2 regions of the Streptomyces sp. ME02-8801-2C genome follow, and region 2 is predicted to be linked to the other one. Evidence: riboswitches for the same ligand, from Rfam matches in the RefSeq annotation. Region 2 holds a riboswitch; the other holds the start of a gene.
What was found. Region 2 has a riboswitch for S-adenosylmethionine ahead of thrC (threonine synthase). Riboswitches for the same ligand answer to the same signal wherever they lie in the genome.
Positions count from the first base shown of each region.

Region 1: it holds a riboswitch for S-adenosylmethionine, as region 2 does, so the genes downstream of both, PV396_RS00050 (aminotransferase class V-fold PLP-dependent enzyme) here and thrC (threonine synthase) in region 2, are expected to answer to the same signal.

Region 1 is NZ_JARAXP010000001.1:1,377-16,976, reverse strand. It holds gene PV396_RS00085 (hypothetical protein) at 1-957, opposite strand, end outside; gene PV396_RS00080 (NlpC/P60 family protein) at 1,044-2,063, opposite strand; gene PV396_RS00075 (NlpC/P60 family protein) at 2,319-3,353, opposite strand; gene PV396_RS00070 (NYN domain-containing protein) at 3,587-4,936, opposite strand; gene PV396_RS00065 (hypothetical protein) at 4,978-5,217, opposite strand; gene PV396_RS00060 (rhomboid family intramembrane serine protease) at 5,377-6,132, shown strand; gene PV396_RS00055 (Lrp/AsnC family transcriptional regulator) at 6,129-6,410, shown strand; gene PV396_RS00050 (aminotransferase class V-fold PLP-dependent enzyme) at 6,610-7,971, opposite strand; SAM riboswitch class IV at 8,160-8,277, opposite strand; gene trpD (anthranilate phosphoribosyltransferase) at 8,360-9,424, opposite strand; gene PV396_RS00040 (cytochrome bc complex cytochrome b subunit) at 9,569-11,209, opposite strand; gene PV396_RS00035 (ubiquinol-cytochrome c reductase iron-sulfur subunit) at 11,206-12,279, opposite strand; gene PV396_RS00030 (c-type cytochrome) at 12,276-13,088, opposite strand; gene PV396_RS00025 (heme-copper oxidase subunit III) at 13,172-13,792, opposite strand; gene PV396_RS00020 (hypothetical protein) at 13,981-14,382, shown strand; gene PV396_RS00015 (L,D-transpeptidase) at 14,472-15,600, opposite strand, start outside.
Region 2 is NZ_JARAXP010000008.1:143,333-158,932, reverse strand. It holds gene groL (chaperonin GroEL) at 1-1,072, opposite strand, end outside; gene PV396_RS26555 (cold-shock protein) at 1,452-1,658, opposite strand; gene PV396_RS26550 (MoaD/ThiS family protein) at 2,117-2,392, opposite strand; gene thrC (threonine synthase) at 2,504-3,820, opposite strand; SAM riboswitch class I at 3,835-3,986, opposite strand; gene PV396_RS26540 (glucosyl-3-phosphoglycerate synthase) at 4,155-5,126, shown strand; gene PV396_RS26535 (alpha,alpha-trehalose-phosphate synthase (UDP-forming)) at 5,217-6,668, shown strand; gene otsB (trehalose-phosphatase) at 6,658-7,503, opposite strand; gene PV396_RS26525 (DUF3263 domain-containing protein) at 7,605-7,853, opposite strand; partial or broken gene PV396_RS26520 (extracellular solute-binding protein) at 7,885-8,960, opposite strand; gene PV396_RS26515 (IS200/IS605 family accessory protein TnpB-related protein) at 8,997-10,628, opposite strand; gene PV396_RS26510 (ROK family protein) at 10,983-11,924, shown strand; gene nagA (N-acetylglucosamine-6-phosphate deacetylase) at 12,044-13,174, shown strand; gene PV396_RS26500 (1-phosphofructokinase family hexose kinase) at 13,206-14,150, shown strand; gene PV396_RS45200 (lactococcin 972 family bacteriocin) at 15,028-15,525, shown strand.

The DNA of each region.
Region 1 (15,600 bases), on a different contig from region 2:
CACCTCGCCCGAGTCCACGACGCGGGCCAGTTCGGGCGCCACCTGGACCGCCGTACGGCCCGTTGACCGGTAGCCGACCCAGTCCGCGTATCCCTCGGAGAGCCACAGGGGCGTGGCCGCCGAGGTGGCGGTACGGGTCGCCACATGCGTGGTCTCGTGGGTGAGCACGACCTGCTTGCCGAAGTCGCCGAGCACGCTGTACGCGTCGGGGTTGACGATGATCCGGTCCGCGGGCGCCCGCACCGACCCGCCCGTCTCCCCGGTCGTGACGGCCGCTATCCCCCGGTACGAGGAGGCCGGTGACCCGAGTAGCGCCGCCATCCCGTCCAGCGACTTCGGTACGAGGACCACGATCCGCTTCGTCCACGCCCCTCCCCACGCCTGGGTCACCAACGGCACGGCACGGTCGGCGAGGCCCGCGTAGCGGCTCAGGGTCCGTGCCGACTGGCCGACCCCCAGTACGAGGCTGTGGGTGCCGCGTACGGCCGTCACCGTCCCCTGGTCCCACAGTTGCTGGCCGGCCTCGCGGGCGGGCCGGTCGGCGTCGACGTACCAGTGGCCGTCTGCCCGCTCGGTGAGGCTCAGCGTCCGACCGGTGTTCAGGGGTGCCTTGTCGATGCCCTCGACGCGGTAGCTCAGCTCCACGTCGGCGGTGGCCTCGCCGTCCCCGGTGGGGTGCAGGGCGGTCAGTCGGTACGACCAGGCCGCCAGGGGGAGCGCGCGCAGCCGGGTGAACTCCGCCGGCTCACCGGTCCGCGCGTACGCCGGTGCGTCGCCGGCGAGGACCGCCGCCGCCCGCTGGTCGAGCAGCTGTTGTACGTCGGCGGACGCGGTGTCGGTCCCCGGCCGGCCGTCGCACGCGACGAGGCCGCCGAGCGAGCCGACCAGCAACCAGAGGGCCACGACCCGGACCCGCCACCCACCCCACGCACCCCGCATACGCCCTCGACCAGCCACGCCGACGATCGTACGGGCCGATTGTCAGGAAACCGAGAAAACGAGAAAACGCGAAAAAGGGGACGTACAGGCCCGTTCAGGTCCGTTCAGACCCTGGTGACCGACGAGACCGGCATCATGCCCACCGGGTCGTACCGCACCGGCGCGCCCGGATAGGGGGCGTGGATCACCTGGCCGTTGCCCACGTACATCCCGACGTGGCTGGCGTCGGACCGGTAGGTGACCAGGTCACCGGGTTGCGCCTGGGAGAGCGGGACCTGCTGTCCGGCGTACCGCTGGGCCTGCGAGGTGCGCGGCAGGGAGACCCCGGCCTTCGCGTACGACCACTGCATCAGGCCCGAACAGTCGAAGCCGGAGGGCCCGTTGGAGCCCCAGACGTACGGGCTGCCCAGGGCCGCACGGGCGGCGGCCACGGCGGCTGCCGCGCGGCCGCTCGGCGCGGCGGCGTTGCCGGGGTCCGGCAGGTCGGCGCGGTCGGAACGGGAGGCCCGGTCGTAGGCGGCACGGTCGGCGGAGGGCAGCGAGTCGAGCAGCTCCCGCGCCCTCGCCAGTTTCCGTTCGACGGTCCGCTTGTGCTCGGCGACCGCCTTGCGGCTGCGGTCGAGTTCGGCGAGCCGGCCGGTGGCCTCCGCGCGCTCCTGGTCGAGTTCCCGTAAGGCGGCCTGGAGTTCCCGCAGCTCACCTGCCTGGTGGACGCTGATCCGGTCGAGCGCGGCAGCCTTCTCCAGGTAGTCGTCCGGGGTGTCGGAGAACAGCAGCGCGAGCGAGGGGTCCATGCCCCCGGACCGGTACTGGGCGCCCGCGAGCGAACCGAGCGCCTCCCGCATGGTGTTGATGCGCTGCTGCTGCCGGGCGATCCGGTCCTGGGTCCGGGTCACCTGCTCGCGCAGCGCGTCCACGCGCTCGTCGGCCCGGTTGTAGGACTCGGTGGCCTTCTCGGCCTCCGCGTAGAGCCGGTCGACCTCTGCCTGGGTGCTGTCGGTCGGCGCGGCGACGGCAGACGGAACGGCGGCGCCGAGAGCGGCCACGGCGGCCGACAGTAAGCAGAGCGCGGCGGTGGCGCCCCGGTCGAACCCGGACGGTGCAAGGCGGCGATGGAATCCCACGAGAAGCCGCACTCCTTCCGCTGGCGGACGCTGACGATCCCCCGGTGTTGGGGGCGGGCCGACAGTAGCCGCGCGACCGCGCACCGGCCAAAGACCTCGATGGCCACGCACAGTGACGCCCCGCCTATGACGCAGGTCATGGGCGGGGCGTGGGGTCAGCGGAAGTTGTTGAGATTCGCCCGTTCGGGCGTCAACGTGTCCTGATCTTGAAAGGACCCGGAAGGAGTACGACTATCCGATCCGGCGAAGAGCAGATCAGATCCGTACGCCGAACTGGAACGGCATGTTGTCGATCGACTCGTACCGGACGACCGTGCCGCTGCGCGGAGCGTGCAGGACCTGGCCGTTGCCGGCGTAGAAGCCGACGTGGTGGTGGTCGCTGTAGAAGATGACCAGGTCACCGACCTGGAGATCGCTCTGCGAGTAGATGCGCGTACCGGCGTTGGCCTGGTCCTGCGAGGTACGGGGGATGTGGATGCCGACCTGGGCGAACGACCAGGAGGTGAAGCCCGAGCAGTCGAAGGTGTTGGGGCCCGAGGCGCTGTAGACGTACGGCGAGCCGATCTTGCTCTGCGCGACCGCGTACGCGGAACCGGCGCGGCCCGTGACATGCGAACCGCCACCGTCGAGGGCGGAGCGCTCACTGGCCCGGCTGGCGCGGGCGTCGGCGGCGGCGATGGCCGCCCGCTGCGCGGCCGTCATGGAGTTGAGGAGCTGACGCGCCTCGGTGAGCTTGCTCTGGACTTCCTTCTTCTTCTTGGCCAGCTCGCTGCGGGTGTCCGCGAGGTCCTTGAGCTTCTCGGTGGCCTCCGAGCGCTGCTGGGCGAGCGCGCGCTGCTTCTCCGTGACCTTCTTGAGCGTCTCGACCTGCTGACTGCTCAGCTGGTCCATCGTGGACGCCTTGTCGAGGTAGTCGTCGGGGTCGGCGGAGAGGAACAGCTGCACGGAGGGGTCGATGCTGCCGGTGCGGTACTGGGCGGCGGCGGCGAGTCCGAGGCTGTCGCGCAGGTCGTTGAGGTCCGCCTGACCGCGGGCCACGTTGTCCTGGAGGGTGGAGATCTCCTTCTCCAGCCGGTCCTGCTTCTCCTCGGCCCCGTTGAGCTTCTCGCTGGCCTGCTCGGTCTGCTCGTAGAGCTTGTCGACCTTCGCCTTGACCTCGTCCATGCTCGGCTTCTCACTCGGCGCGGCGTTGGCGGCGTTGGCACTGAGGGCCACGGCTGCGGCTGCGGCGGTGGTGAGCACGGTCACGCGGGTGCGGCTCGGCTGCTTCGGTCGACGATGGGACGCCACGGAGGCGAACTCCTTCTTCTCCCGCCGTCACTCCCTTTGAGTGATCACCCGAGCGGAGGTTCGAGGCATGACCCTAGTGACCTTCCTGTGATCACTTCAAATCCTGGCATGAAAAATGTTTGTCACTCACCGCATTTTTTACACACAACACACATACAGCGATGCTCGATTGACGCTACGTTGCGTAACACTTCGCACAGTCCGGCCAATTCGACCATTACGCCCAGGCCTTGTCAGCCGCGCGAGAACCGCTTCAGAAGCACCACGGAAGCCACCGGCCTGGCGCCCGCCTTGGCGATCCCGTCGGCCACCTCGCGGTCCGTCGACACGACGATGACCGGCCGGCCGGGCGGCTCGGCGCGCACCAGCTGACGGATCAGCTCGTCGGCGGTGACCCCGGCCTTGGAAAACAGGACGCGCACCCCGCGCGGCGGCGCCAGCAGCACCGGAGCGGCCAGTTCGGCGCCGTCGAAGACACAGGTCACCTCGGCGCCGGTCTGGGCGGCGAGCTGCGAGAGCTGACCAAGCAGCCGCAACCGCTGCTTCTCCAGAGGCATTTGGGGATACCCGGTCTTGGTCACGTTGTAGCCGTCGACGACCAGGTGCGCCTGCGGCAGCGCGAGCAACTGGTCGAGGATGGCCGGGTCGTTCTCCGAAAGCGCCCGCGCGGCGATGTCCTTCGGGGTCATTCGTCCCGGTTCGACCGCTTCCACCGTCTCGGCCGGCCGCACCGACACCGGCGGCAGCGCCAGCTCCCGCCGCAGCCCCTGGGCCGCGTCGAGCACGGTGTCCAGCAGCAGCCGTACGCGCATGTCCTCGACGCTGCGCCCCTCCCGGGCGGCGCGTCTGCTGGCCTCCAAAGCCGCCTCGACCTCGCTCAGCCGCCCCTTGAGCCGCCGGGTCTCGCTCTCGGCCGCGGAGACCTGGGTGTGCCCCTCGCCGCGCAGGGCCTCCATCTCGGCGTGCAGCTTGCGCAGGGCCGCCTCGCCCCGCTTGACGTCGCTGAGGGCCGCACGCAGCTTGCGGTGCAGCGACTCCGTCTCCTTCTTGGCCGACTCCAGCTCCGTACGGAGCCGTTCGGTCTCCGCACGGGTGTGGTCACGGGCGGAGGCCAGCTCCTCGCGCAGCCGCTCCAGTTCGGCCCGGCTCTCCTCGTCGGCCCGCTCGGCGTCGGCGCGCTGCGCCTCCTCGCCGGCCGCGGTGACGAGCTTGACCCAGCCGGTGGGCCGCAGCACATAGGCCGCGGCGGCCACGTCCAGCGGATCCGCGGCCGGAGGCGGCGAACCGGCGTCGAGAGCACCCGCCAGCTCCGGCTGGGCCTCACGCAGCTTCTCCCCGATGCGCTGCCGGAACAGCGTGTCGGTCTCCAGCGCGGCGGCCATCGCGTTCCCGGCGAACTTGGCACGCCGGTTGGGCGCGAACCGCGCGTACTGCCGCAACTGCGCGGGCAGTTCGCCGACGGTGAGCCCACCGAACCCGTCGGAGACGATCTGTACGACGCGCCTGCGCACGCCGTCGGGCAGCGGGCGGTCGAGCACCTCGGCGGCGCCGTCGCCCGGCTCCCCGCCTGTGGTCTCCACCATCCGTCACCCCAACCGATTCCGGTGCGGGCCCCGCGCTCCCGTCAGGAGCCGGCGCCCGGCCTGTCCACGAGTTCCACCTGATCCACGGCGTTGCACCAACGGCAGCGCACCGACTCGATGGTCTCACTGACCACCTCGCGCTCCTCCACCGTCGGATCTCCGGCGAGGTCGAGGTGCACGTACTCCACGACCTTCGAGGAGCGCGTCACGTCGAAACGCGTGAGGTTGCCGCACAGAGCACAGCGCCACCGGGTCGTGTCGGTAGGCAGAGGAACCGTCATCGTGGATATGTTCGCTTTCCTTCTAGTATCCGTGCTGCGCCAGTTTCCCTGGAGCGTGTGGCTCGTAACCCTAAGGCCTGCCGGGTACCCACCGCCCGTCCGTCCACAGCGGCGAGGCGGTCTGCACTGTTCGGTCCCGTTACGTCATGCTCTGTGTCCATGATCGGCGAGTTCGAAAAGTGGCGTACGACGGTCGGCGGATCGGTCGGCAGAACGGTCCGCGCCCAGTCGGCGCCGGTGACGTACGGGCTGATCGCCGTCTGCTGTCTGCTCTTCGTCATCGGCCCCGCCTCGGGACTGAACCCCGGGTACGGCACCGGCGATGCCTTGCTCGCCGCCCAGCGGGCCTACTTCCGGCGCTGGGGCGTGGTCCCCGCCGACCTCTTCACGGGCTCCCCGCGGGCCACACTCACCCCGGCCACGGCGCTCTTCGTGCACGGCAGCTGGGTCCACCTGCTGGGCAACATGCTCTTCCTCTACGTCTTCGGCGCGATGACGGAGGAACGCCTGGGCCATCTGGAGTTCGCCCTCTTCTATCTGGGCTGCGGCTGTCTCGCCCTGCTGGGGTACGCCGCCGCCAACGCCGGCTCGCAGCAGACGCTGGTGGGGGCGTCCGGCGCGATCTCGGCGGTCCTGGGCGCGTTCCTGTACCTCTTCCCGGGCGCCCGGGTCACCAGCCTCTTCCCGTTCCTCTTCTTCCTCCCGCTGCGCTTCCCGGCCTGGCTCACCCTCCCGTTCTGGGTGACCCTCCAGTGGGTGGCGGCGGGCCGGGCGTCCAGCGGTCCGGGAGTCGCGTATCTGGCACACGTCGTCGGCTTCGGCCTCGGCTTCGTCCACGCGTGGGTGCGGTATCGGCGTACCACTAGAGTGAGGTCCGCCCCAGCGCCGGCCACCGAGGGAGAGAACCAGCCGTGATCACCGCGATCGTGCTCATCAAGACCAGCGTGGACCGGATCCCCGAGATCGCGGAGTCGATCGCCGCACTGGACAGCGTGAGCGAGGTCTTCTCGGTCACCGGTACGTACGACCTGATCGCGATGGTCCGCGTCAGGGCCCACGAGGACCTGGCGGAGATCATCCCCGGCAGCATCAGCAAGATCCCCGGCGTGGAGGCGACGGACACACACGTGGCGTTCCGGACGTACAGCCAGCACGACCTGGAGGCGGCGTTCGCGATCGGGCTCGATTCCTAGGGTCCATTGGCGGATGCGGGTCGCATGTGGCTTGTGCGCAGTTCCCCGCGCCCCTGGGTCCGCTGGCGCCACCCCGGTTCACCAGCACCGGCCGGCACCCCCAGCCCGTCCGGCGTTTGAGGACGAGCGCTTTCGGAGCGAAACGGGGGGTCTGGGGGCGCAGCCCCCAGGGATGGGGCGGTAGGGGCGGCGGGGGCGATCAAACGGCCGGCACGCAACGCCCGTCCTCAGTCCGGTACTGCCACCGAGCCCCGTCCCGCACAAGCTCCTTCACCGCCCCCACGAACCGCTCAACGTGCTCGTCGGGGGTGCCGGCCCCAAAGCTCACCCGGATCGCGTTCAGCGACTTCTCCCCCGGCGCCGCCTCGGGCGCCCCGCACTCCCCCTGAGTCTGCGGCTCACTGCCCAGCAGCGTCCGCACCAGCGGATGCGCGCAGAACAACCCGTCCCGCACCCCGATCCCGTACTCCGCGGACAGCGCCGCGGCGAAGTGCGAGCTGTTCCACCCCTCGACGACGAACGAGATGACCCCGACCCGCGGCGCGTCGTCACCGAACAGCGAGAGCACCCGCACCTCGGGCACCTCCGCCAGCCCCGCCCGCACGGTGTCGATCAGGTACTGCTCCCGGGCCACCAGCGACTCGAACCCGGCCTCCGTGAGGGCCTTGCAGGCAGCGGCGATCGAGTAGGCACCGATGACGTTCGGCGACCCCGCCTCGTGCCGCGCGGCGCTGTCGTGCCACTCCACGTCCACTCCCCCGTCCTCGCGCCGCGTGACCTTGCGGCTGGCCCCGCCACCGGCGAGGTACGGGTCGGCGGCGCGCAGCCAGTCGGCGCGGCCGGCCAGGACCCCGGAACCGAAGGGCGCGTACAGCTTGTGGCCGGAGAAGGCGACCCAGTCGACGTCCAGGTCCTGGACGGAGACCGGGTGGTGCGGGGCGAGCTGGGCGGCGTCCAGGACGATCCGGGCACCGTGCTCGTGGGCGGCGGCGGCCAGCTCCCGTACGGGCCACAGCTCACCGGTGACGTTGGAGGCGCCGGTGACACAGACGAGGGCCGGGCCCTTGGGGTCACGGGCGGCGAGAGCCTCCCGGAGGGTGGCGACGGCCTGCTCGGGGGTGCGCGGGGCGTCGAGGTAGGTGACCTGGGCGTGCTGCCAGGGCAGCAGCGAGGCATGGTGCTCGGTCTCGAAGACGAAGACCTGGCAGCCGTCGGGGAGGGCGGAGGCGAGCAGGTTGAGGGAGTCGGTGGTGGACCGGGTGAAGATCAGCTGGTCGTCGGCGCGGCAGTCCAGGAACTCGGTGACGGTCCTGCGGGCGGTCTCGAAGAGGTCCGTCGACAGCTGGGAGAGGTAGCCGGCACCCCGGTGCACGCTGCCGTAGTAGGGCGCGTACGCGGCCACGTCGTCCCAGACCCGCTGGAGAGCGGGCGCGCTGGCGGCGTAGTCGAGCGCCGCGTAGGTGACCTCGCCGCCGGTGACGAGCGGGACGGTGACATCACGGCCCAGAACGGGCAGCGGGGCACAAACGGTCCGGTCGGCGGCAACGGTGGAGACAGACATGGCGAACTCCCGTGAGAGACAAGAGGAATCGCTGTGCGGGCGGACACGTCGGGCTATGGCCTCGGACGTGGCTCAGCACAGGAAAAGGAAAGGAAAAGGGTGCGCGGAGGCGGGGCTCGGCAGCCCTATCGCATTCGCTTGCTCACGGAAGACTCCCTCGAACGACCAGGACCCCTGGTGTCGAGAGGGGCCCGCGCTTGCCGTAAGCCTTGCTGCCTACGGCCTGGTCTTCATCCCGGGGCACCCCGCCACGGACGGAGGGTTGCCGGACAGTCGGCCGGGGCCTCATGACTGTCACTCATGACCTGGAAGAGAACGTAACGGAGGTGATCGACGTCCCGCAACCCGTGTCCGGATCGCGGGACGCCCACCACCGAGGAAGGAGTTGCTAGGAGTTGCTGGCCGCCGCCCACCGCTCGAGCGTCCGCTTCGCCGCCCCGGAGTCGATGGACTCCGCGGCCCGCGCCATCCCGGCGCCGATCTGCTCGGCGAGCGAACCCGGCCCCGGGTCCAACGCCACCAGCGCCGCCGCCGAGTTGAGCAGCACGGCATCCCGTACGGGCCCGGTCTCGCCGTCCAGCAGCCGCCGGGCGACCGCCGCGTTGTAGGAGGAGTCGCCGCCGCGCAGCGCCTCCACCGGGACCAGTTCGATGCCGACGTCGCGCGGGTCGAAGGTCTCCTCGGTCACCTTGCCGTCCCGGACGACCCACACCCGGGAGGTGGCGGTGATCGTCAGTTCGTCGAGACCGTCGTCGCCCCGGAACACCAGGGACGAGTTGCCGCGCTCGGCGAAGACACCGGCGACGATGGGCGCCATCCGAGGGTGCGCGACGCCGACCGCCTGGGCCCTGACCTTGGCCGGGTTGGTCAGCGGGCCCAGGATGTTGAAGACCGTCCGGATGCCCAACTGGCCGCGCGCGGCGCCCACATGACGCATAGCGGGATGGAACTTGGCCGCGAAGCAGAAGGTGATCCCGGCCTCCTCCGCCACCTCGGCCACCCGCTTCGGCGTCAGTTCCAGATTGACCCCGAGCTGGCCCAGGACGTCCGACGCCCCGGAGGCCGAGGAGGCCGCCCGGTTGCCGTGCTTGACGACCTTGGCGCCCGTACCGGCGATGACGATGGCCGACATGGTGGAGATGTTGACGGTGTTGGCGCCATCGCCGCCGGTGCCGACGATGTCGACGGTCGGCCCCGGCACCTCGATCACGTTGGCGTGCTCGTACATGGCCTCGACGAACCCGGAGATCTCCTCGACGGTCTCGCCCTTGGCGCGCAGCGCCACCACGAATCCGGCGATCTGCGCGTCGGTCGCCTCACCGCGCATGATGAGGTTCATCGCCCAGGCGGTGTCGGCCGCGCTCAGGTCATGACCGTCGAGAAGGCCGTTCAGCACGCGGGGCCAGGAACGGACCGCCGCGGTGTCGCCTCCGGCGGGGTTCACAGCGCTCATCTGCCGCTCCTGGGTACCGTCCCTGCGGGATCCGCGGGACTTCTAGTGGGAATGGGCACACCCTATCCAGCCCGGCGGCACGACGAAGGGCCCCGTCCGATGTACGGACGGGGCCCTTCTGCCGTGTGTGGCGAAGCGGGGTGATCAGTGGTGGCCGTGGCCGCTCGTGATCTCCTTGTACTCCTCGGCGGTGGGCTTGGCGATCTGGCTGTCCTCGCCGTAGTACGACTCGCTGAGCTTGGCGCGCAGCTTCTCGGTGCCCTTCACCTTGCGCTCGACACCGTTCTCGTCGACCGTGGCGCCGATCGCGGCCGGCACGTACTGCTCGTGCGCGGTGAGGGTGTGCAGGGCCTCCTGGCTGAGCGGCTCGTGCACCTCGATGAACTCACCGTGCGGCAGGCGCTTGATGATGCCGGACTCGCGGCCGTGCAGCACCTTGTCCTTGTCGCGGCGCTGGAGGCCGAGACAGATCCGCTTGGTGGTGATGAACGCGAGGACCGGGGCGACGAAGAACGCCACGCGTACGAACCAGGTGATCGCGTTGATCGACAGGTGGAAGTGCGTGGCCCAGAGGTCGTTTCCACCACCGATCAGCAGCACCATGTACCAGGTGATCCACGCGACGCCGAAGGCCGTACGGGTCGGGGCGTTGCGCGGGCGGTCCAGGATGTGGTGCTCGCGCTTGTCGCCGGTGACCCAGGACTCGATGAACGGGTAGACCGCGATCGCGACCAGGACCAGCGGGAAGATGACCAGCGGGATGAACACGCCCAGGACGAGCGTGTGACCCCAGAAGTTGATCTCCCAGCCCGGCATGACACGGATCAGGCCTTCGGAGAAGCCCATGTACCAGTCGGGCTGCGCGCCGGTCGACACCTGGTCCGGCCGGTAGGGGCCCATCGTCCAGATCGGGTTGATCGAGGCGATCGCCGAGATGACCGCGATGACACCGAAGACCAGGAAGAAGAAGCCTCCGGCCTTGGCCATGTAGACCGGCAGCAGCGGCATGCCGACGACGTTGTTGTTCGTCTTTCCGGGGCCCGCGAACTGCGTGTGCTTGTGGTAGAAGACCAGGATCAGGTGCGCCACCATCAGGCCGAGCATGATGCCCGGCAGCAGCAGTACGTGGATCGAGTAGAACCGGGCCACGAAGTCGCCGCCGGGGAACTCGCCGCCGAACAGGAAGAACGACAGGTACGTGCCCACGACCGGCACGGACAGGACCGCGCCCTCCATGAAGCGCACACCGGTGCCGGAGAGCAGGTCGTCCGGGAGCGAGTAACCGGTGAAGCCGGTGAACATGCCCAGGACGAACAGCAGGAACCCGAACAGCCAGTTGACCTCGCGGGGCTTGCGGAACGCACCCGTGAAGAAAACGCGCATCATGTGCACGAACATGCCGGCGAGGAAGATCAGCGCCGCCCAGTGGTGGATCTGCCGGATCAGCAGACCACCGCGCACATCGAAGGAGATGTGCATGGTCGAGTTGAACGCCTCGGACATCAGCTGGCCCTGCAGCGGGATGTAGCTGCCGTGGTACTCCACCTCGTTCATCGACGGGTGGAAGAACAGCGTCAGATACACACCCGTGAGGATGATGATGATGAAGCTGTACATGCAGACTTCGCCGAGCATGAACGACCAGTGGTCGGGGAAGATCTTGCGCATGTTGGTCTTGGCCAGGGAGTAGATCCCCAGTCGGCCGTCGGCCCAGTCGGCGACCCGCTCACCGGCGGGTGCCTTCTCGCGCGACGAACGCGCGTCGGTGTTTGCCGTAGTGCTCATCCGCGCTCCCAGAATGCAGGACCGACGGGCTCGGAGAAGTCGCCGAGCGCCTCGAGGTAGCCGTCGTCGTTCACGCCGATGCGCAGCTGCGGCAGGGCGTGACCGGCGGGGCCGAAGATCACCCGGGCGCCGTCGGAGAGGTCGAAGGTGGACTGGTGGCAGGGGCAGAGCACGTGGTGCGTCTGCTGCTCGTACAGGGAGATCGGGCAACCGACGTGGGTGCAGATCTTCGAGTACGCCACGATGCCCTCGTGGGACCACTCGAGTTCGCGCTTGTCCTTGATGTTGTCCGGCTGGATGCGGACGATCATCAGGGCGGCCTTGGCGATCTCGGTCTGGAACTCGTGGTCGTCCTCCTCCAGGCCCTCGGGCTTGGCGAAGGTGAGGGAACCGACCGCGATGTCCGAGGGACGCAGCGGCTCGTTCGTGTTCATGTTGACGAGCTGCTTGCCCTTGGACCACATGGTGTGGCGGAGCTTCGTGCCGGGCAGCGGGCCGAGGTCGCGCAGCAGCATGACGCCGGAGAGCGGGAACAGGGCCAGCGCGCCGAACATCGTGTTGCGGACCAGCTTGCGCCGGCCGATCGCGGACTCCTTGGCGCCCTGCTTGAAGTCGGCCAGGACCTTCGCCTTGACCTCGGGCGGCGCCTCGATCGCGTGCCGCTCGTCGACGAGTTCCTCGTCGGACATCAGGGTGCGGGCCCAGTGGACCGCGCCCGCGCCGATCAGGAAGAGCGCCAGGCCGAGGGACAGCCCCAGCGCGAAGTTCAGCGCGTTGATGTGCCCGATCGGGAAGACGTAGATCGCCTTGTCGTGCGGGATCGCCACGTACGAGGCGATGAAGGCGATGGTGGCCAGCATGGACAGCGTGAACAGGAAGGCGACCGCACGCTCGGACCGCTTTGCGGCCCGCTCGTCGATGTCCTGGACACGGTGTTCGTGAGGCGGCAGCCCCGGGTCCGCGAACGGGTTCTTCTCGTCCGCGACGCCCACGGCACCGTGCTCGTGATCGTTGTGTGATGCAGCCTGCACAGCGGGCAGCTTCTCTTCTGGAGTGTCTTGGCTACTCATGACTTCTTGGCCTTTGCGGTCCGAGCGGCGACCCAGACGGCGACCGCGATGAGCGCTCCGAGTCCGAAGATCCAGGCGAACAGGCCTTCGCTGACCGGTCCGAGACCGCCCAGGCCGAGGCCGCCGGGCTCGACGGTGTCATCGCCGTTGACCGCGTTGAGGTACGCGATGATGTCCTTCTTGTTCTTCTCCGACAGCGTCGTGTTGGGGAAGGACGGCATGTTCTGCGGGCCGGTCAGCATGGCCTCGTAGATGTGCTTCGGGGCGACACCCTCAAGGTCCGGGGCGAACTTGCCGTGCGTGAGCGCACCGCCCTTGCCGGTGAAGTTGTGGCACATCGCGCAGTTGGTACGGAAGAGTTCGCCGCCCTTGGCGATGTCCGCGCCCTCGGGGCCGAACTGCTCCTCGGTCGGCACGGAGGGACCGGCGCCGAGCGACGCGATGTACGTCGCGAGCTGGTCGATCTCGGCCTGCGAGTAGATGTTCTTCTTCTTGGGGATCTGCGCCGCCTGCGAGGTCGCGGCCGGCATACGGCCGGTCGACACCTGGAAGTCGACCGCCGCGGCGCCCACACCCACCAGGCTCGGACCGTCGGAGGACCCCTGACCGCCGGTGCCGTGGCAGCTGGCGCAGCCCACGGAGTACAGCCGCTGTCCCTCGGAGATGGTGAGGGACTGGGCGGTCTCATCGGCCTCTGCCCTGCCTGCGGGCTTGAGCGTGCTGTACAGCCCCGCGACGGCCGCCAGCGCGATGAGTAGGACGACGACCGCCGCCATCGGATGGCGTCGTCGTGCGGAGAGCTTTTTCACGGATTACCCCGGTGTCAGGATCTTCAGCGTCGAGTCTTCTGGAGGTATCGGGCGGACCCGATGTGAGGATCGGGCGAGCCCGGCTACTTGATCATGTAGATCGTGGCGAAGAGCCCGATCCAGACGACGTCGACGAAGTGCCAGTAGTAGGACACGACGATCGCGGCGGTCGCCTGCTCATGGGTGAACCTCTTCGCCGCGTACGTCCTGCCGAGGACGAACAGGAAGGCGATGAGACCGCCCGTCACGTGCATCCCGTGGAAGCCGGTGGTCAGGTAGAACACCGAGCCGTACGGGTCGGAGGAGAGCGAGAGCCCGTCCTTCTTGACCAGCTCGGTGTACTCGAAGACCTGACCGCCGATGAAGATCGCACCCATCACGAAGGTGACGATGAACCACATCCGGAGCTTCTTCACGTCACCGCGCTCGGCGGCGAACACGCCGAGCTGGCAGGTGAGGGATGAGAGCACCAGGATCGTGGTGTTGGCCGCGGAGAACGGGAAGTTCAGGCTTGACGCCATCTCCTTCCAGTGATCCGGACCGGTCACCGATCGCAGGGTGAAGTACATCGCGAAGAGGGCCGCGAAGAACATCAGCTCGGAACTAAGCCAGATGATGGTTCCGACGCTGGTGAGGTTCGGCCGGTTGACCGACGGGTGCGCGTGCCCGGTTTCTACTGTCGTTGCTGTCGCCACGACCGACATTATGTCGGTCGCTTATCCCGCCCTCACCCCGGGGGGTGCCGTTCGGAGTGTCTGTGGGGTGTGTCCAGCCCGTATGGCCCATCGGACGGCTGTGTGAGCGGTGTTCAGACGGCGGGTCCAAGGGAGTAGCATCCGGCCCAACGGACCCGGTCCGTCTGTCCGTACGACGCTGATGTCTCGGAGGAACAATGCAGCCGACCGCCACGGTGCTGGTCTACAGCGACGACTCCAACACCCGCGAGCAGGTGCGGTTGGCGACGGGACGGCGGCCCGCTCCCGACGTTCCCGTGGTCGAGTTCCTCGAGTGTGCGACGCCTGCGGCCGTGTTGAAGGAACTCGACAAGGGCGGGATCGACGTCTGTGTGCTGGACGGGGAGGCCGTGCCCATGGGGGGCATGGGGATGTGCCGGCAGATCAAGGACGAGGTCTTCCGGTGCCCGCCGGTGCTGTTGCTGATCGGGCGGCCGCAGGACGCGTGGCTGGCGACGTGGAGTCGGGCCGACGCGGCGGTCACCTTGCCGGTGGATCCGGTGGAGTTCGCGTCGGCGTTGGCTTCTTTGTTGCGGGCCAGGAGGGCCTTGAGCGCCTAGGGGGGGTGCGGTTCGGTGGCGGGTGCGGGCCGTCTGTGGCTTGTCGCGCAGTTCCCCGCGCCCCTAAAAGTGGGACCTCGCGCCCCTTGTCAGATGCTCTGCGGGGTCAGCCTCACCTGGTGAGTCGGATTCGTGCCGTCCGAGGAAGTGGTCGTGAGGGCGCTGCCGGCCTGCCAGTTCTTCCAGTCCAGGTTCCAGTCGCCGAAGCCGTTGCCGAAGGTTTCCATGGTGTGGCCGTCGGAGTTGACGACCTTGACGACGTCGCCCTCGCGGACGTTGTCGAAGAACCACTTGGCGTTGCCGGTGCTCATGCCGGTGCAGCCGTGGCTCACGTTGGCGGAGCCCTGGGAGCCCACGGACCAGGGGGCGGCGTGGACGTACTCGCCGCTCCAGGTCACCCGGGTGGCGTAGTAGACGGGCAGGTCGTACGAGTCGGCGCTGCCCTCGGCTATGCCGATGCTCGTGCCGCGCATCCGTACGAAGTACTCCTTGCCTAGGACGACCTTGACGCCGTTGCGGGTGTCGAAGCCGGGCTTGCCCGTGGTGACCGGGATGGTGTTGATCACCTTGTCGTTCTTGTAGACGGTCATCTCGTGGGTCGCCGCGTCCGTGACGGCGATGACCCGGTCGCCGGTGGTGAACTTCAGGGGCTTGGCCTTGCCGCCCCACAGCCGGTCGGCGATCTTGATGCCGGGCAGGTTGCTGCGAACCTGGACGGTGGCCCTGGTCGGCCAGTACTCCTTGGGCCGGTAGTGGAGTTCCTTGTCGTTCACCCAGTGCCACGCGCCCTCAGCGGTGGGGGCCGAGTCCACCTTGAGGCCACGCTCGACTATCGCGCGCTGTGCTTTCTCCCGGACGGGTTCGCTGAGTTCGGCGGTCACCGGCTGGCCCACCCCGTAGGTGCCCGTCTTCGGGCCGAAGGTGACGTCCAGGCGCTTCTTGGTGGTGGGCCTGCTGGTCTCGAAGGTGCGGGTCTCGCGGCCGGGGGCGCCGTCCTCGTCCTCCGTGCTCACCCGGACCGTGTAGCGGGCGCCCGCGGCCAGCGGGGAGGTGCTGTGCCAGCGGCTGCCGTCGGCGGAGAGTTCGCCGGCCACGAAGCGTCCGGCGGCGTCGACGGCGGTGACGTCCGTGATGCGGCCGTCTGAGTCCTCGGCGGTGACCTCCAGGGGCTTGTCGGGGTCGGCCTTCTTGCCGTCGCCGATGGAGTCCCCGAAGGAG
Region 2 (15,600 bases):
AGTCGCTGTCCGAGTTCTCGATCTCGGCGCGGATCTGGCTGACCCGGCCCGCGACCTGGTCGGCGGAGCCGCCGCCGTCGACGATCGTGGTCTCGTCCTTGGTGATGACGACCTTGCGCGCGCGGCCCAGGAGGTCCAGGGAGGTGTTCTCGAGCTTGAGACCGACCTCCTCGGAGATGACCTCGCCACCCGTGAGGATCGCGATGTCGTTCAGCATCGCCTTGCGGCGGTCGCCGAAGCCCGGGGCCTTGACCGCGACGGACTTGAAGGTCCCGCGGATCTTGTTGACGACCAGGGTCGAGAGGGCCTCGCCCTCCACGTCCTCGGCGATGATCAGCAGCGGCTTGCCCGACTGCATGACCTTCTCGAGGAGCGGGAGCAGGTCCTTGACCGAGGAGATCTTGGAGTTGGCGATGAGGATGTAGGGGTCCTCGAGCGACGCCTCCATGCGCTCCACGTCGGTCGCGAAGTACGCCGAGATGTAGCCCTTGTCGAAGCGCATACCCTCGGTGAGCTCCAGCTCCAGACCGAAGGTCTGGGACTCCTCGACGGTGATGACGCCTTCCTTGCCGACCTTGTCCATCGCCTCGGCGATGAGCTCGCCGATCTGCGTGTCGGCGGCGGAGATGGAGGCGGTCGAAGCGATCTGCTCCTTGGTCTCGACCTCCTTCGCCTGGTCGAGCAGCGCACCGGAGACGGCCTCGACGGCCTTCTCGATACCGCGCTTCAGCGCCATCGGGTTGGCACCCGCGGCGACGTTGCGCAGTCCTTCGCGGACCAGCGCCTGGGCCAGGACGGTCGCGGTCGTCGTGCCGTCACCGGCTACGTCGTCCGTCTTCTTCGCGACTTCCTTGACCAGCTCGGCGCCGATCTTCTCGTACGGGTCCTCGAGCTCGATCTCCTTGGCGATGGACACACCATCGTTGGTGATCGTGGGGGCGCCCCACTTCTTCTCGAGGACGACGTTCCGGCCCTTGGGGCCGAGGGTGACCTTGACGGCGTCGGCGAGCTGGTTCATCCCGCGCTCGAGACCGCGCCGTGCCTCCTCGTCGAACGCGATGATCTTGGCCATGTGAAGTGGTCCTCCCGGACTGGGGTGGATTGCTCCGGACCGCGCTGGCGCCCGCGACGGACGGCCTGCCTGCCCTGTGGTTCCTTGCACCACCTGGCCTGCGGGCCTCACCCACCCGGTCCTTCGTTATCACTCTCACCTTCAGAGTGCTAACGCCAATGATTAGCACTCGCCCCTGCCGAGTGCAAGCGGCTCTCGAAGATCCCCAGGTGAACGGCGGATACCTACGCGCCGGTAGGCATGCCGTCGGGCACATGGACGGACACGTCGACGGGCACGCCGATGGGCCCGTACCCCGTGAGGTCCCACGAGGTACGAGCCCATCGAATCCTTCAACGAAGGAAGAAGAACGTCGCTTGCGGTGCGCCGGCGCGTTGCTTCAGCTGGTCGCCAGACGGACCATGTCCGCCTGCGGCCCCTTCTGGCCCTGCGAGATCTCGAAATCGACCCGCTGACCTTCCTCGAGGGTGCGGTAGCCGTCCATCTGAATCGCGCTGTAGTGGACGAAAACATCCGCACCACCGTCGACCGCGATGAAGCCGTACCCCTTCTCCGCGTTGAACCACTTGACGGTGCCCTGAGCCATGCCTAACTCCCCTATTACTGGCCCTTGCACGGATCCGCACTTCGCGGATCCGGGTCAGACCTCACCCCCCCAACCGGTGGAGGTGTGCGCCGGAACGCGTCGACCGCGGCCGAATGTATCTGTCCAACTGCCCTCTGCAACAGGTCAATCGGACGAGAAATCCGCGCACGCCAGGTCAGGAAATATGCGGAGAATTCACGCGGATTCAGGGCAAGCCGGGCCCCACAAAGAGAACAAAAAACGCAAAAGGCCTGCACACTTTGGCTACTTCTCGTTGGGTGCGCGGCAGGAATTAATACGCGTGCGGCGAGCGAGAAGGTGCGGCTTCCCCAACTGTACCGCGCTCAACCATACAGAATTGCCCCCTCCGCTTCTCTCACGGAGGGGGCAATTCGATGAACTCTCGGTAATCGATGTTACCGATGGTTACTACTGACGGGTATCAACAGCCCCGCGGCTCAGCCTCCGGCGACGGCCGGAATGATCGACACACCCGCGCCGTCCGGCGTCGCCGTCTCCAGCCCCTGCTCGAAGCGGACGTCGTCGTCATTGACGTACACGTTGACGAACCGCCGCAGCTTCCCCTGGTCGTCGAGCACCCGGGCGGCGATCCCCGTGTGGTTCTTCTCCAGATCGGCGATGACCTCCCCGAGGGTCCCCCCTTCGGCACTCACCTCGGCCTGCCCACCGGTGTAGGTACGAAGGATGGTGGGGATACGAACAGAAACGCTCACGATGAACCTCCGGTCAGATGACGCGCCCCATAGGGGCGCGGGGCTGTGCTGAATTTGCGGCTACCGCCGCGTGGGCGCGACCAGCCCCCACGGCCCGCAGACAACAAACGGCTAAACGAGCCCCGACTCACGGAACGACTCAAGGCTGGGCCGAATCGTCGCGGTCAGACCAACATCGGCAACCGCGTCCAGCGTCTTCAGACCGTCCCCGGTGTTCAGCACGACAGTCGTGAGCGTCGGATCCAACAACCCGCTCTCGATCAGCTTCTTCGTCACGCCCACCGTCACACCCCCGGCGGTCTCCGCGAAGATCCCCTCCGTGCGCGCGAGCAACCGGATCGCGTCGACCACCTGCTCGTCGTTCACGTCCTCCACCGCACCCCCGGTCCGCCGCGCGATGTCCAGCACGTACGGCCCGTCCGCCGGGTTGCCGATGGCCAGCGACTTGGCGATCGTGTTGGGCTTCTGCGGCCGTACGACGTCGTGCCCGGCCTTGTAGGCCACGGACACCGGCGAGCAGCCCTCCGCCTGGGCGCCGAAGATCTTGTACGGCTTGTCCTCGACCAGCCCGAGCTTGATCAGCTCCTGCAGGCCCTTGTCGATCTTCGTGAGCTGCGACCCGGAGGCGATGGGCACGACGAGCTGGTCCGGCAGCTGCCAGCCGAGCTGCTCGCAGATCTCGTACGCCAGGGTCTTGCTGCCCTCCGCGTAGTACGGGCGCAGGTTGACGTTGACGAAGCCCCAGCCCTCGCCGGCCGGGTCGCCGATCAGCTCGGAGCAGAAGCGGTTCACGTCGTCGTAGTTGCCCTCGATGCCGACGAGCTCGCCGCCGTACACCGCGGCCATGACGACCTTGCCCTGCTCCAGGTCGTGCGGGATGAACACGCAGGACCGGAACCCGGCGCGGGCGGCGGCGGCGCCGACGGCACCGGCCAGGTTGCCCGTGGAGGAGCAGGAGAGCGTGGTGAAGCCGAAGGCGCGGGCGGCCTCCAGGGCCTGGGCGACGACCCGGTCCTTGAAGGAGTGGGTCGGGTTGCCGGAGTCGTCCTTGACGAAGAGCTTGCCGGCGTCGACGCCCAGCTCGCGAGCGAGGTTGTCGGCCTTGACGAGCTTGGTCCAGCCAGGGTTGATGTTCGGCTTCTCGGCGACGTTCGCGGGGACGGGCAGCAGGGGCGCGTAACGCCAGATGTTCGCGGGTCCCGCTTCGATGCGCTTGCGGAGTTCCTCGGTGTCGGCGGCCGAGTTGACGGCGAAGTCGTAAGCGATCTCCAGCGGGCCGAAACACTCCTCGCAGGCGAACACAGGACCCAGGGGGACCCGGTGGCCGCATTCGCGACAGGAGAGCGCGGTCGCGGGACCGAGATCGACGGGGGGAACGGCGGAGGTGACGGAGCCGGTCGTGGTGCTCTCGGCAGTTTGCGCAGCCATGGAGGCGAAACCCTTCCTCATCTTTCTCACGACGCGTTTCGCCGTGAGACGGATTTGGCACCTTCCCGAGCCGGGAGCCTCGCTGACCGTTACCGGATCACGAGTGCCGACTGGAGGGTTGCCGGGGCTTCATCGGGCCGTATCCCTCTGCCCCTCTGGATGAGCGGTATGAAGTTGTCAGGTTGTGAGCTTGTGAACGCCGCTGCCCTCGGACATGCGATGGTCACCCGCGTTGTTCAAGACTGTAACCGAAGGCTTGGATGGTGGTGGGAGCCGTCCGAACCGCGAGATACAAGATCGCGCTTCCCCCCACGAACGTAAGGGAGAGCCGCACGTGCTGGAAGACGTCGAGCGCTGGCTGAGCACGCGCTCCTGGGCCGCCCGCGACCGCCCGCTCAAGAAGCTGATCGCCGCGAAGCGTTCCTCGAACGCCACGGTGAGTGTCGTCCTGCCCGCGCTCAACGAGGAGGAGACGGTCGGCGAGATCGTCGCCGTCATCCGCCGTGACCTGATGCTGCGGGTCCCGCTGGTCGACGAGATCGTGGTCGTCGACTCGGGATCCACCGACCGTACCTCCGAGGTGGCCGCCGCGGCGGGCGCCCGGGTGGTGCACCGCGACGACATCCTGCCGCGCATCCCGGCGGTGCCGGGCAAGGGCGAGGTCCTGTGGCGCTCACTGCTCGTGACCAGCGGGGACATCGTCTGCTTCGTCGACGCGGACCTGAAGGAGTTCTCGTCGGAGTTCGTCTCCGGGATCGTGGGCCCCCTGCTCACGGACCCGGGTGTCGACCTCGTCAAGGCGATGTACGACCGCCCGCTCGGCACCGAGCTGGATTCGCCCGCCTCCGGCAGGACCGCCGGCCAGGGCGGCCGAGTGACCGAACTCATGGCCCGCCCCCTGCTCAACATGCACTGGCCGCAGCTGGCCGGCTTCGTCCAGCCGCTCGGCGGCGAGTACGCGGCCCGCCGCTCGCTCCTCGAACAGCTGCCGTTCCCCGTCGGCTACGGCGTGGAACTGGGCATGCTGATCGACGCCCTGCACCTGGTCGGCCTGGACGCGCTCGCGCAGGTCGATGTGGGCGTGCGCAAACACCGCCACCAGGACGGACAGGCCCTGGGCCGGATGGCCGCCGCGATCTACCGCACCGCCCAGCTCCGGCTCGCCCGGGGCCAGCTGATCCGCCCCTCGCTCACCCAGTTCGAGCGCGGAGAGGACGGCTTCGAGCCGCGTACGTACTCGGTGGACACGGAGGAACGCCCGCCGATGGCGGAGATCGCGGAGTACGCGAGAAGGAAGGTCGCGTAGCCCGGCGTCACACCACCCGTGCGGCTTGTATACGGCCGGTACGTACGTGTGTACGTTTGAGCGTTTCCGGCCCGGGCTAGGTTCAGGCGTATGGCTTCGACGCAGGGTGAGCAGGAAGTGCAAGGCGTGCCGGGTGTGGCGGACGTACAGGAAGCGCGGGCGGGCGGATACCGCGTGCTGGTCGCGTCCAACCGCGGCCCGATCACCTACGAGATCCAGGAGGACGGCTCGCTGCACGCCAGGCGCGGCGGCGGCGGGCTGGTCTCCGGGCTGTCGGCGATCGGGCCGGACGCGAACGCCCTGTGGGTCTGCTCGGCCCTCGCCGACGGCGACCGCGAGGCGGTCCGGCGGGGAACGGGCGAGCCCGGGGTGCGGATGCTCGCGATCCCGGCCGACGTGCACGCCGACGCGTACAACGGCATCGCCAACTCGGTGCTGTGGTTCGTCAACCACATGCTGTACCAGACCCCGCTGGAGCCGGTCTTCGACGCGGAGTTCCGGCGCCAGTGGGCGTCGTACGAGGCCTACAACCGGGCGTTCGCCGAGGCGCTGGCGGCGGAGGCGGCCGAGGGTGCGTCGGTGGTGGTCCAGGACTACCACCTGTGCCTGGTCCCGGGCATGCTGCGCGAGCTGCGCCCCGACCTGCGCATCGGTCACTTCTCGCACACTCCGTGGGCACCGGCGGACTACTTCCGGATGCTGCCGTACGACATCTCCGAGCAGCTCCTGCGCGGGATGCTCGGCGCGGACCGCCTCGGCTTCCTCACCCGCCGCTGGGCGGACGCGTTCACCGCCTGCTGTACGGACCTGGTCGGCGGCCTCGGCGACACCCGGATCGGCGTACACGGCCTGGGAGCGGACGCGGACTTCCTGCGCCGGCGCGCGCACGAGCCGGACGTCGAGGAGCGGATGGCCGCCCTGCGGACGGAGATCGGCGGGACCGGCGACCGCAAGACAATCGTCCGCGTGGACCGCACCGAACTGTCGAAGAACATCGTGCGGGGACTGCTGGCGTACCGGCAGCTGCTGGAGGACCGCCCGCAGTGGCGCGAGCGGGTCGTGCATGTGGCGTTCGCGTACCCCTCCCGCCAGGACCTGGCGGTCTACCGCGACTACACGGCCGAGGTGCAACGCCTGGCGGACGACATCAACTCCACCTACGGAACCCCCGCTTGGACCCCAGTCGTCCTCCACGTCAAGGACGACTTCGCCCGCTCCCTGGCCGCCTACCGCCTCGCCGACGTTGCCCTCGTCAACCCCATCCGCGACGGCATGAACCTCGTCGCCAAGGAGATCCCGGTGGTCTCCGACGAGGGCTGCGCGCTGGTGCTGTCGCGGGAGGCGGGAGCGTACGAGGAGCTGGGCGAGGAGGCGCTGGTGGTGAACCCGTACGACGTCACGCAGACGGCGCGGGCCCTGGAGGACGCGCTGAACATGCCGGCCGGCGAACGTGCGGAACGCACGAAACGCCTGGCCGCGGCGGCGACGGCGCTGCCCCCGGCCCAGTGGTTCCTGGACCAGCTGAACGCGCTCAGCGACTGATGATGGTTCGTCCAAGGGCCTGGAGCAGGCGTACGACTCCGGCGGGGCCGTCGACGACGAGGTCGGCGCGTTCGGCCAGTTCCGTCACGGCCTCGGTGCTGTTGCCGCTGCACACCAGCAGACCCGGGATTCCCTGTTGCCGGAGCTTCTCCACCGCCGCGAACGCCGGGAGGTCGCCGAGGTCGTCACCGGCGTAGAGGACGGAGGTGGCGCCGATCTCGCGGACGTACTCCTCGAGGGCGACGCCCTTGTCCATGCCGGGCGGGCGCAGCTCCAGCACGAGCCGCCCGGGTTCGACGATCAGGCCGTGCCGGGTCGCCAGGTCGGCGAGGGGCTCGCGCAGCGCCTCGAACGCGGCCTGCGGATCCGTCGCCCGCCGCGTGTGCACGGCGACGGCCCGGCCCTTCTCCTCGATCCAGGTGCCCTGCCAGGCCCCGAACCGCTCGAGGAACCCGGGCAGTTCGGCACGGACGGCGGCGACGCCGGGATGCGGGGCGGGGGCACTGACCTTGCCGGTGGCGGCGTCCCAGCGTTCCGTTCCGTAGTGCCCCAGGACGACGAGGTGTTCCAGCCCGGACACACCGGCGAAACCGCCGTGGCGCACGGCGACCCCGGCGGGCCGACCGGTGAGGACGGCGACGGAGGCGATCTCGGGGGCGAGGACGGAGAGGGCGGAAAGGGCGTCGGGGTGAGCGCGGGCCTGCTCGGGGTCGGCGACGATCGGAGCAAGGGTCCCGTCGAAGTCGAGAACGACGACGGCCCCACGGGGCCGACCAAGAATGGCATCCAGCCCGTCACGACCGGCCTGCGTCAGGGGCGATGGCAGGGAATCCATGCCCCGACCCTAACCTCTGCCAGCCCGTCCGGCGTTTGAGGACAAGGCCCGTTCAGGGGGGAGGGGAGTCTGGGGGCGCAGCCCCCAGGAACGGGGTGAGCCTACCGCTCACCCCGCCGTCCCTCCCGCACCCTCCGCAACCTGTTCACCGTCACCGGATCACACGCCAACGCCCGCTCGTCATCAATCAGCGCGTTGAGCAACTGGTAGTACCGAACCGGCGCCAGCCCCAACTCCTCACGGATCGCCCGCTCCTTGGCCCCAGGCCCAGAGAACCCCCGCCGCTCGAGCGCGAGAATCTCCAGTTCCCGCCGCTCCAGCTCCCGCGCCCCGCCCGCACCCTCGCTCATACGCCGAACCTACTACTCGGCCGCCCCCGGCCTACTCGGCGTTCTCCTCCGCATTGGCCTGCGTCTGCAGCTCCGTGAGCACCCCCGCCGGACTCCCGCCCGCCGCGAACGCCGTACCGATCCGCTGCTTGATGTCCGCTCTGACCTGTGCCCAGGCGTCTTGCCGACCGGGTAGAGCTGGGCGGTCGGGAGCTCCGCGAGGAAGGGGGCGAGGTCCTTGTCCCGGGTGGCGGTGGCCATCGTCTGTGAGGCGGAGGTGGTGACCGGCAGAAGGTCGTACTCGCGGGAGAAGGCGAGCACGTTCTTCTCGTCGTAGACGAGGTCGAGGAAGTCGCCGGCCTGGCTGCCGTGGCCGTTCTCCTTGAAGGCCATCATCCAGTCGGCGACTCCCATCGCGGACCGCGTCGAACTCTCCTCACCGGGCATCGGCACCATGCCGACATCCACTCCCTTGGCCGCCGCGATCTTCATCAGCGAGGGGTGCCCGTTGAGCATGCCCACCTCACCGCGCGCGAAGGCGGCGAAGGCGGCGGCCCGGTTGAGCTTGCCGGGGGCGACGGGGCCGGTGAGTCCCTTGTCGACGAGTTCGTCCTTGAGCCAGGTGAACGTCCTGATGTTCTGCGGGGAGTCGATGCCGTACGTGCCGACGGCGCTGGTGTAGCCGTCGCCGCCGCTGAGCAGCCACTGCATGGTCTCGGCCTGTGCCTCCTCGGGGCCGAGCGGAAGGGCGTACGGGTACTTCACGCCCTCGTCCTTCAGCGCGGCGGCGTCGGCGGCCAGCTCGTTCCAGGTGGTGGGCGGGGTGAGGCCGGCCGCGGTGAAGAGCTTCTTGTTGTAGAAGAGGAGGCGGGTGGAGGCGGCGAAGGGCACGCCGTACCGGGTGCGGTTGACGACGTCGTTCCAGGAGTACACGCTGACGTCGACCTTCACATCGGGGTGCGTGTCCTCGTACTCCTTGGCCAGGTCGTCCCAGTACTTCTGGGAGCTGTTGGCTTCGGAGTCGCCGTAGTCGGCGGCGACCAGCTTTGGGGTGACCTCACCCAAGCCGGTGGTTCCGCAGCCCCCGAGCGCTGCCGTCATGCCGAGTGCGGACACCGCCGCGATCATCCGTACCCTACGCCGTCGCACTGCTCTGAACCGTTCCTAAAGACTGAGCGGGAGTGAGTCCTGTTGCCAGGTCTCGTGCTCGGCCGAACGCCCCGGACGGTGTTGGGCGTTCTGGTTGCCCGCGTTCGCTCCGCGTCCGGCGCCTACGGATCGTGTCCGTGGTCCGGGAATGCGGGGGCGGGTTCCCTCACGCCCAGGAACAACCGGTCTGGCCTGGACGGTCCGATGCCCCGCACGATCACTCCGGTCGTGTGGGGGCGGTGCCGTCCGTCGCCGGATCGGGTGTCCCTGGGCGCGCCTTCCGATCGCCACGGCGGCAGCGTCGTGGCGAGTGGTCCTACGGGTTGTGGTGGTGAGGGGTTTCTGCCAGTGCTGCGCGCCCCACTTCGAGGTGTAGGCCGGGTCCACGGCGATGACCGTGATACCCGTCTGGTCGGCCATCGAGGCCAGCCGGGCGCGGAGTTTGCCGGTGGGCATGCCGGAGATCAGCTGCCGGAAGCGTTTCCTGCGGCCGTGCTTCTCCCGGGTCTTCTCGGCGGCGAAGTCCAGGTCCTCGACCGCGATCGCCTTCACGCCGCAGGTTCGGGCCCAGTGCAGGAGGCGGGTGAGGGCGTGGCGGACCTGCGCGTCACGATGCTCGGCAGCGCCGGTCAGGTCGTAGAAGAACCGGCGCGGAGTGCCGGTCGGGTTGCCGTGGGTGTCCAGGAGCCAGGCGGCGAGGTGATCGGCGTTCATGTCGACGCCGATCACGCCGTGGGCGAGCGCCGCCTCGATCGGAATGCTCGGGATGGGCGGGATCTGCCAGGACGCCGTCAGATACCAGCGCTCCCGGACCGTATCGCGGTGGATACGGTAGGCGATGGCCCGGTTCGCCGCGACACGATCCGCCCACTCGCCGCCCCGGTGCGCGAACGTCACCCGGCAGGCCAGGATGTACCGGCCGTGCGCGGCGTTGGCCAGATACGCGAGCGGCGCAGGGAGTTTTATGCTGGCCTCGCCGTCGGGGCTGACGCGGATCGTCTCGTTGCCGTACCGCTTTCCGGACTCCCCGTCCGCGTGGCAGAACCAGCGCTCCGCCTCCCAACGCCCACGCCACTGCGACTCCGTGAGCTGGGCGGCGTCAAGGTGGTGCCGGGTCCGGGCCAGCCGCTTGCCGCCCCGCACGACGTGCACCACACCGGCCTCACGGTCCGCCCGCGCGGCAGCCAGCCGGTCCTGAAGTACCCGCAGCCGCCGCGACTTCGCATGCCACTCCCGCCTGGACCGGTAACCTCCCGGCGCCTTCTTCGTCCCCTTCTGCCCGACCGGCAACCCCAGCCGGGCTTCGATCGTGCGGATACCGGCTTCCAGGTTGTGGAGGTGCGCCAGCTGGCAGCGGCGGGCCAGCGCCCACTGGTCATGCGTGGCCTTGGTGATCGACCCGGCCCACCGCGACGACGAGGCAGGTGTCAGCGCCCGCTTCCGCACCGCCCACGCCTCACCGGAATGCTCCAGACCGTCCCGGCAACGCGCCCTGAGATCCCTCGAAGCCAACGAGCCCAAATGGGCGCCCACCAGCCGCAGCACCTTCTCATCGCCGGGCGTCAGCTGCTTGAGACGGGTCCGGACGGCCACACCAATCGGACCGGACACGACGAACGGCACCGCGATGCTCCGCAGCTCACCCACCCCGCCACCCCCGCCCGGCCCCACTCGAAGATCCCGTCGCGATGGGAAACGAGCACCACCCGCAAAGGTCACGCATTCGACGCAAGAACGTAAGTTCCCCACTGAAATCGGCCCCACGAGCGAGGCAGGCAACACAACCGAGACCAGCAGCACTCACACCCGCTCACCAGAACGCCCTTGAACGCACTCCAGCTGCAGCAGCTCCAACCCCCTACCGATCGGCACAGATCATCACTGACCCGCCTTCGATCATTCACATAGGTATTCATTGGTACGTTCATTTTCTTACCCCATAAGGTCTACACCACGTAAGTGGACTAGACCTCTTCAGGGTCGACGGGCCACACTGTTCCCGTGAGACATGTCATCGCCCTCGACGTGGGCGGCACCGCGATGAAAGCCGCCCTCATCGGGCCGGACGGCGCGCTCCTCCACCAGGCGCGCCGGGCGACCGGCCGCGAGCGCGGCCCCGACGCCGTGGTCGAGGCGATCCTCGACTTCGCCGCCGACCTGCACGCCCACGGCGTCGCCCACCTCGGCGAGAGCGCCGCCGCGGCCGGAGTCTCCGTCCCCGGCATCGTCGACGCCGACCAGGGCATCGCCGTCTACGCGGCGAACCTCGGCTGGCTCGACGTACCCCTGCGCGAGCTGCTCACCGGGCGGCTGGGCCTGCCGGTCGCCCTCGGACACGACGTACGGACGGGCGGGCTCGCGGAGGGACGCATCGGGGCAGGCCAGGGAGCCGACCGCTTCTTCTTCATCGCCCTCGGCACCGGAATCGCGGGCGCCATCGGCGTCGACGGCCGGGTGGAGGCGGGCGCGCACGGCTTCGCGGGCGAGATCGGCCACATCGTCGTACGGCCGGGCGGGACCCCGTGCCCGTGCGGTCAGCGCGGCTGTCTGGAACGGTACGCGTCGGCGTCGGCGGTGAGCGAGGCGTGGGCCACGGCGTCGGGCGACCCCGGTGCGGACGCGGCGGACTGCGCCGCAGCCGTCGTCTCGGGCGACCCGCGCGCCCACCTGGTGTGGCAGGAGGCGGTCGACGCCCTCGCCGACGGCCTGGTCACCGCCCTCACCCTGCTCGACCCCCGCACCCTGATCATCGGCGGCGGCCTGGCGGAGGCCGGCGACACGCTGTTCACACCGCTGCGCACAGCCGTACGGCAACGGATCACTTTCCAGAAGCTTCCGTCCATCTCCCCCGCAGCCCTGGGAGACACGGCAGGCTGCCTGGGCGCAGGCCTACTCGCCTGGGATCTCCTAACCACACCCAACCTCACGGAGGCAACGCCCTGATGGCATCCGACCAAGGGCAGCGGGGAACTGCGCAAGAAAACCCCCTACCGGCAACCCACCCAGGGGCGCGGGGAACTGCGCGACAAGCCCCCACCGGCCGACAGCGTGCACACAGCCTGTTGCTCAGCGGCGCCCGCGCAGTACTCCCCACAGGAATCACCCCCGGCACCCAACTAACCATCGAGGGCACCAAGTTCGCCGCGCACCCCCACGAAAACGCCCAGGAGATCGACGTCCGCGACCACTGGGTGGTCCCCGGTTTCGTGGACCTCCACAACCACGGCGGCGGCGGAGCCTCCTTCACCTCCGGCACTTCCGAGGACATCCTCAAGGGCATCCACACCCACCGGACCCACGGCACGACCACCCTCGTCGCCTCCACCGTCACCGGCGACATGGACACCCTCACCGCCCAGGCCGGCCTCCTCTCCGAGTTCGCCGAGCAGGGCGACATCGCCGGCGTGCACTTCGAGGGCCCCTTCATCTCGCCGTGCCGCAAGGGCGCCCACTCCGAACCGCTGCTCCGCCACCCCGACCCGGCGGAGGTACGCAAGCTGATCGACGCGGCGCGCGGCCAGGCCAGGATGCTCACCCTCGCCACCGAACTCCCCGGCGGCCTGGACTCCGTACGGCTGCTCGTCGAACACGGCGTCCTCGCGGCGATCGGGCACACGGACGCGACGTACGAGCAGACGGTGCGGGCCATCGACGCGGGCGCCACCGTCGCCACGCACCTCTTCAACGCGATGCCCACCCTCGGTCACCGCGAGCCCGGCCCGATCGCCGCCCTCCTGGAGGACGAGCGCGTCACCGTCGAACTCATCAACGACGGCACGCATCTGCACCCCGCGGCCCTCCAACTCGCGTTCCATCACGCGGGCGCCGACCGGGTGGCGTTCATCACCGACGCGATGGACGCGGCCGGCTTCGGCGACGGCCGCTATCTGCTCGGCCCACTGGAGGTCGAGGTCAGCGAGGGCGTGGCGCGGCTGGTCGAGGGGGGTTCGATCGCGGGCTCGACACTCACTCAGGACCGCGCGTTCCGGCGGGCGGTCACCGTTGACCGGCTCCCGGTCACGGACGTGGTCGCCGCCCTGTCCGCCAACCCGGCCCGGCTGCTGGGGATGTACGACAGGGTGGGCTCCCTGGAACCGGGCAAGGACGCGGACCTGGTACTGCTGGACGCGGACTTCGTACTCAAGGGAGTGATGCGCAAGGGGAGTTGGGTAGTCAAGCCCCAACTGCCCTGATTGCTGGGCCCGGAGGGGGGAGGCCGACGGGATGATCCTCACGGTCACGCTGAACACCGCGCTGGCCATCACGTACCGCGTAAGGGAGTTACGCCCCTACGCCTCCCACCGGGTCACCTCGGTGACCGAACGCCCCGGCGGCAAGGGCGTGAACGTGGCCCGCGTCCTGGCTGCCCTCGGCCACCAGGTGACGGTCACCGGCTTCACGGGCGGCCCGACCGGACGGACCGTACAGGAGCAACTGGCCGCCACACCGGGCGTGTTGGACGCGCTAGTACCGGTCTCTGGTTCAACCCGCCGCACGATAGCGGTGATCGACGAAACGGCCGGTGCGGCCCGGCCCACGGACGCGACCCAACTCAACGAGCCGGGCCCGCAGATCACCCCCGGCGAGTGGTCCACCTTCCAGGACGTGTACGGGGACCTCCTCCCGTCCGTCTCCGCGGTGGCCCTGTGCGGCAGCCTGCCACCGGGGGCGCCGGTGGGCGCGTACGCCGACCTCGTCCGCACGGCACGCGCGGCCGGCGTACCGGTCCTCCTGGACACCAGCGGAGAGCCGTTGCGCCGCGGGATCGCGGCCCGCCCCGATTTGGTCAAACCGAACGCCGGGGAACTCGCCGAACTCACCGGTTCCCACGATCCGTTGACGGCGACCAGGGACGCCCGCAGGCGCGGCGCACGGGCGGTGGTGGCCTCACTGGGCCCGGCCGGAATGCTGGCGATGACCCCGGAGGGCACCTGGCGGGCAACCCCGCCGACCCACGTCAGAGGCAACCCGACGGGAGCGGGCGACTCGGCGGTGGCAGGCCTCCTGTCGGGCCTGGTCGAGCAACTCCCCTGGCCCGACCGCCTGACCAGAGCGGTGGCCCTGTCAGCGGCGACCGTACTGTCCCCGGTGGCGGGCGAGTTCGACCGCGCGACGTACGAGAAGCTGATGCCCCGGGTGAGGGTGACGGCCGAGGGGACGGCGGCATAGAGTAATCTCCACCCTTCTTCGACTGGAACTGACCGAAAAGCAGATGTCATCCCACCTCGACTTAGAAGAAACACTGACTAAAAATTCACCGCACTGACCGGCGGCGAATGCAATGAAAGCAGAGATTTTCGATACGCACAATTATGCACGTAGCGGAAATCCCGGGCGCGCTGGCAGCTTCGCCACCCATTGCCACCATCACACCCCCGCAAGCTTCCGCAGGAGGCACAGATGGCGGAGTCGACTGGAATCTCCGCACGGTCACATCAACAACTTCGACTGTAATACCCCGGGGTAAAAATGGATACCGAAGTCCGGACGGAATCCCTTGCTGGGATTCTAAATTCACCGGTCGCGTCACATACGGTTCCCATCGGTGCACCAGCAAGAATGAGACTTACAACACTTGGGACACCCTTGAGATGGGGGCAGAAGCGCCGGGTTGCGGACAGGTGCATAACGATCGGCCGAATCGCCTAGCCTGAGGCTCTTCACGTCAGTCCGCCAGCGTCCAAGGCCTCGGCGTTCTCGCCTGGATGCCCAGTTCATGGTGATCTTGTGATGCCGTAGAGGGTGGTGAGGCCTTGATATTGGTGAGGTGGGGGCGCGTCGGGCGAAGGTGATGTCGACGCGTTCGGCCAGCTTAAGAGCACCGCGGATCAGGTCGCGGACGGTGGCCGGACGGCGGGGGTGTTATGGGCGCCGAGAACACGCGTGCCGTGACCGCGCGTTCATGGCCCCGCCCGTGAATACCGCCGCCCATCAACGGTTTCAGGTCGCGTCGGGGCCGTAAATCGGCCAAGCCTTGACCGCCACAGCGCCCTCGTGGAAGATCCCTTCGAGCCCTCGATAACGGGGGAGCGGAGATAGGGGGAACGTGAAAAAATTTGGAAAGTCAATACTTTTCGGCATTTTGGGCATCGCGCTTGCGGCTTCCAGCTTTGCCACCCCGGCGACAGCCTACGGCCCTCAGAGCGGAACCGGTCCCGCCGATACCGCGGTTGAGGCCAGCGACAGCCTCATACCTGGGCAGCCCGTCATCCACAAGAGGGGTGACGGCGTCAACCCGCCAGCGGAGTTAGGTAATCCGTCCGAGTGGGGCGTGGTAAAGCTAGAAATCAAAGATTCGGCCGCTCAGCTGAGAGGGAATACCTGCCAGGATGTGACTCATGGCACGTGGTGCTATGGATACGACCTGGTGTCGGCTGGAAAGAAATGCTATTCAAACTACATCGCGAGTGTGAAACACAGGACAACGGTCAGGGTCCAGAATGTAGACCATGGAAGTGGCTGGGCGGCGAAGGGAGAGACTTCCTACGCCAACTCAACACAAGGTGCGGCATGGACCTGCTATGCATACTACGATAATGCATAAATGTGTCCGCTGCGATGAGGGTTGATCTCCCTCGGGTGGGCATTACTCCGGGCCCACAGGGGCTCGGAGTAATGC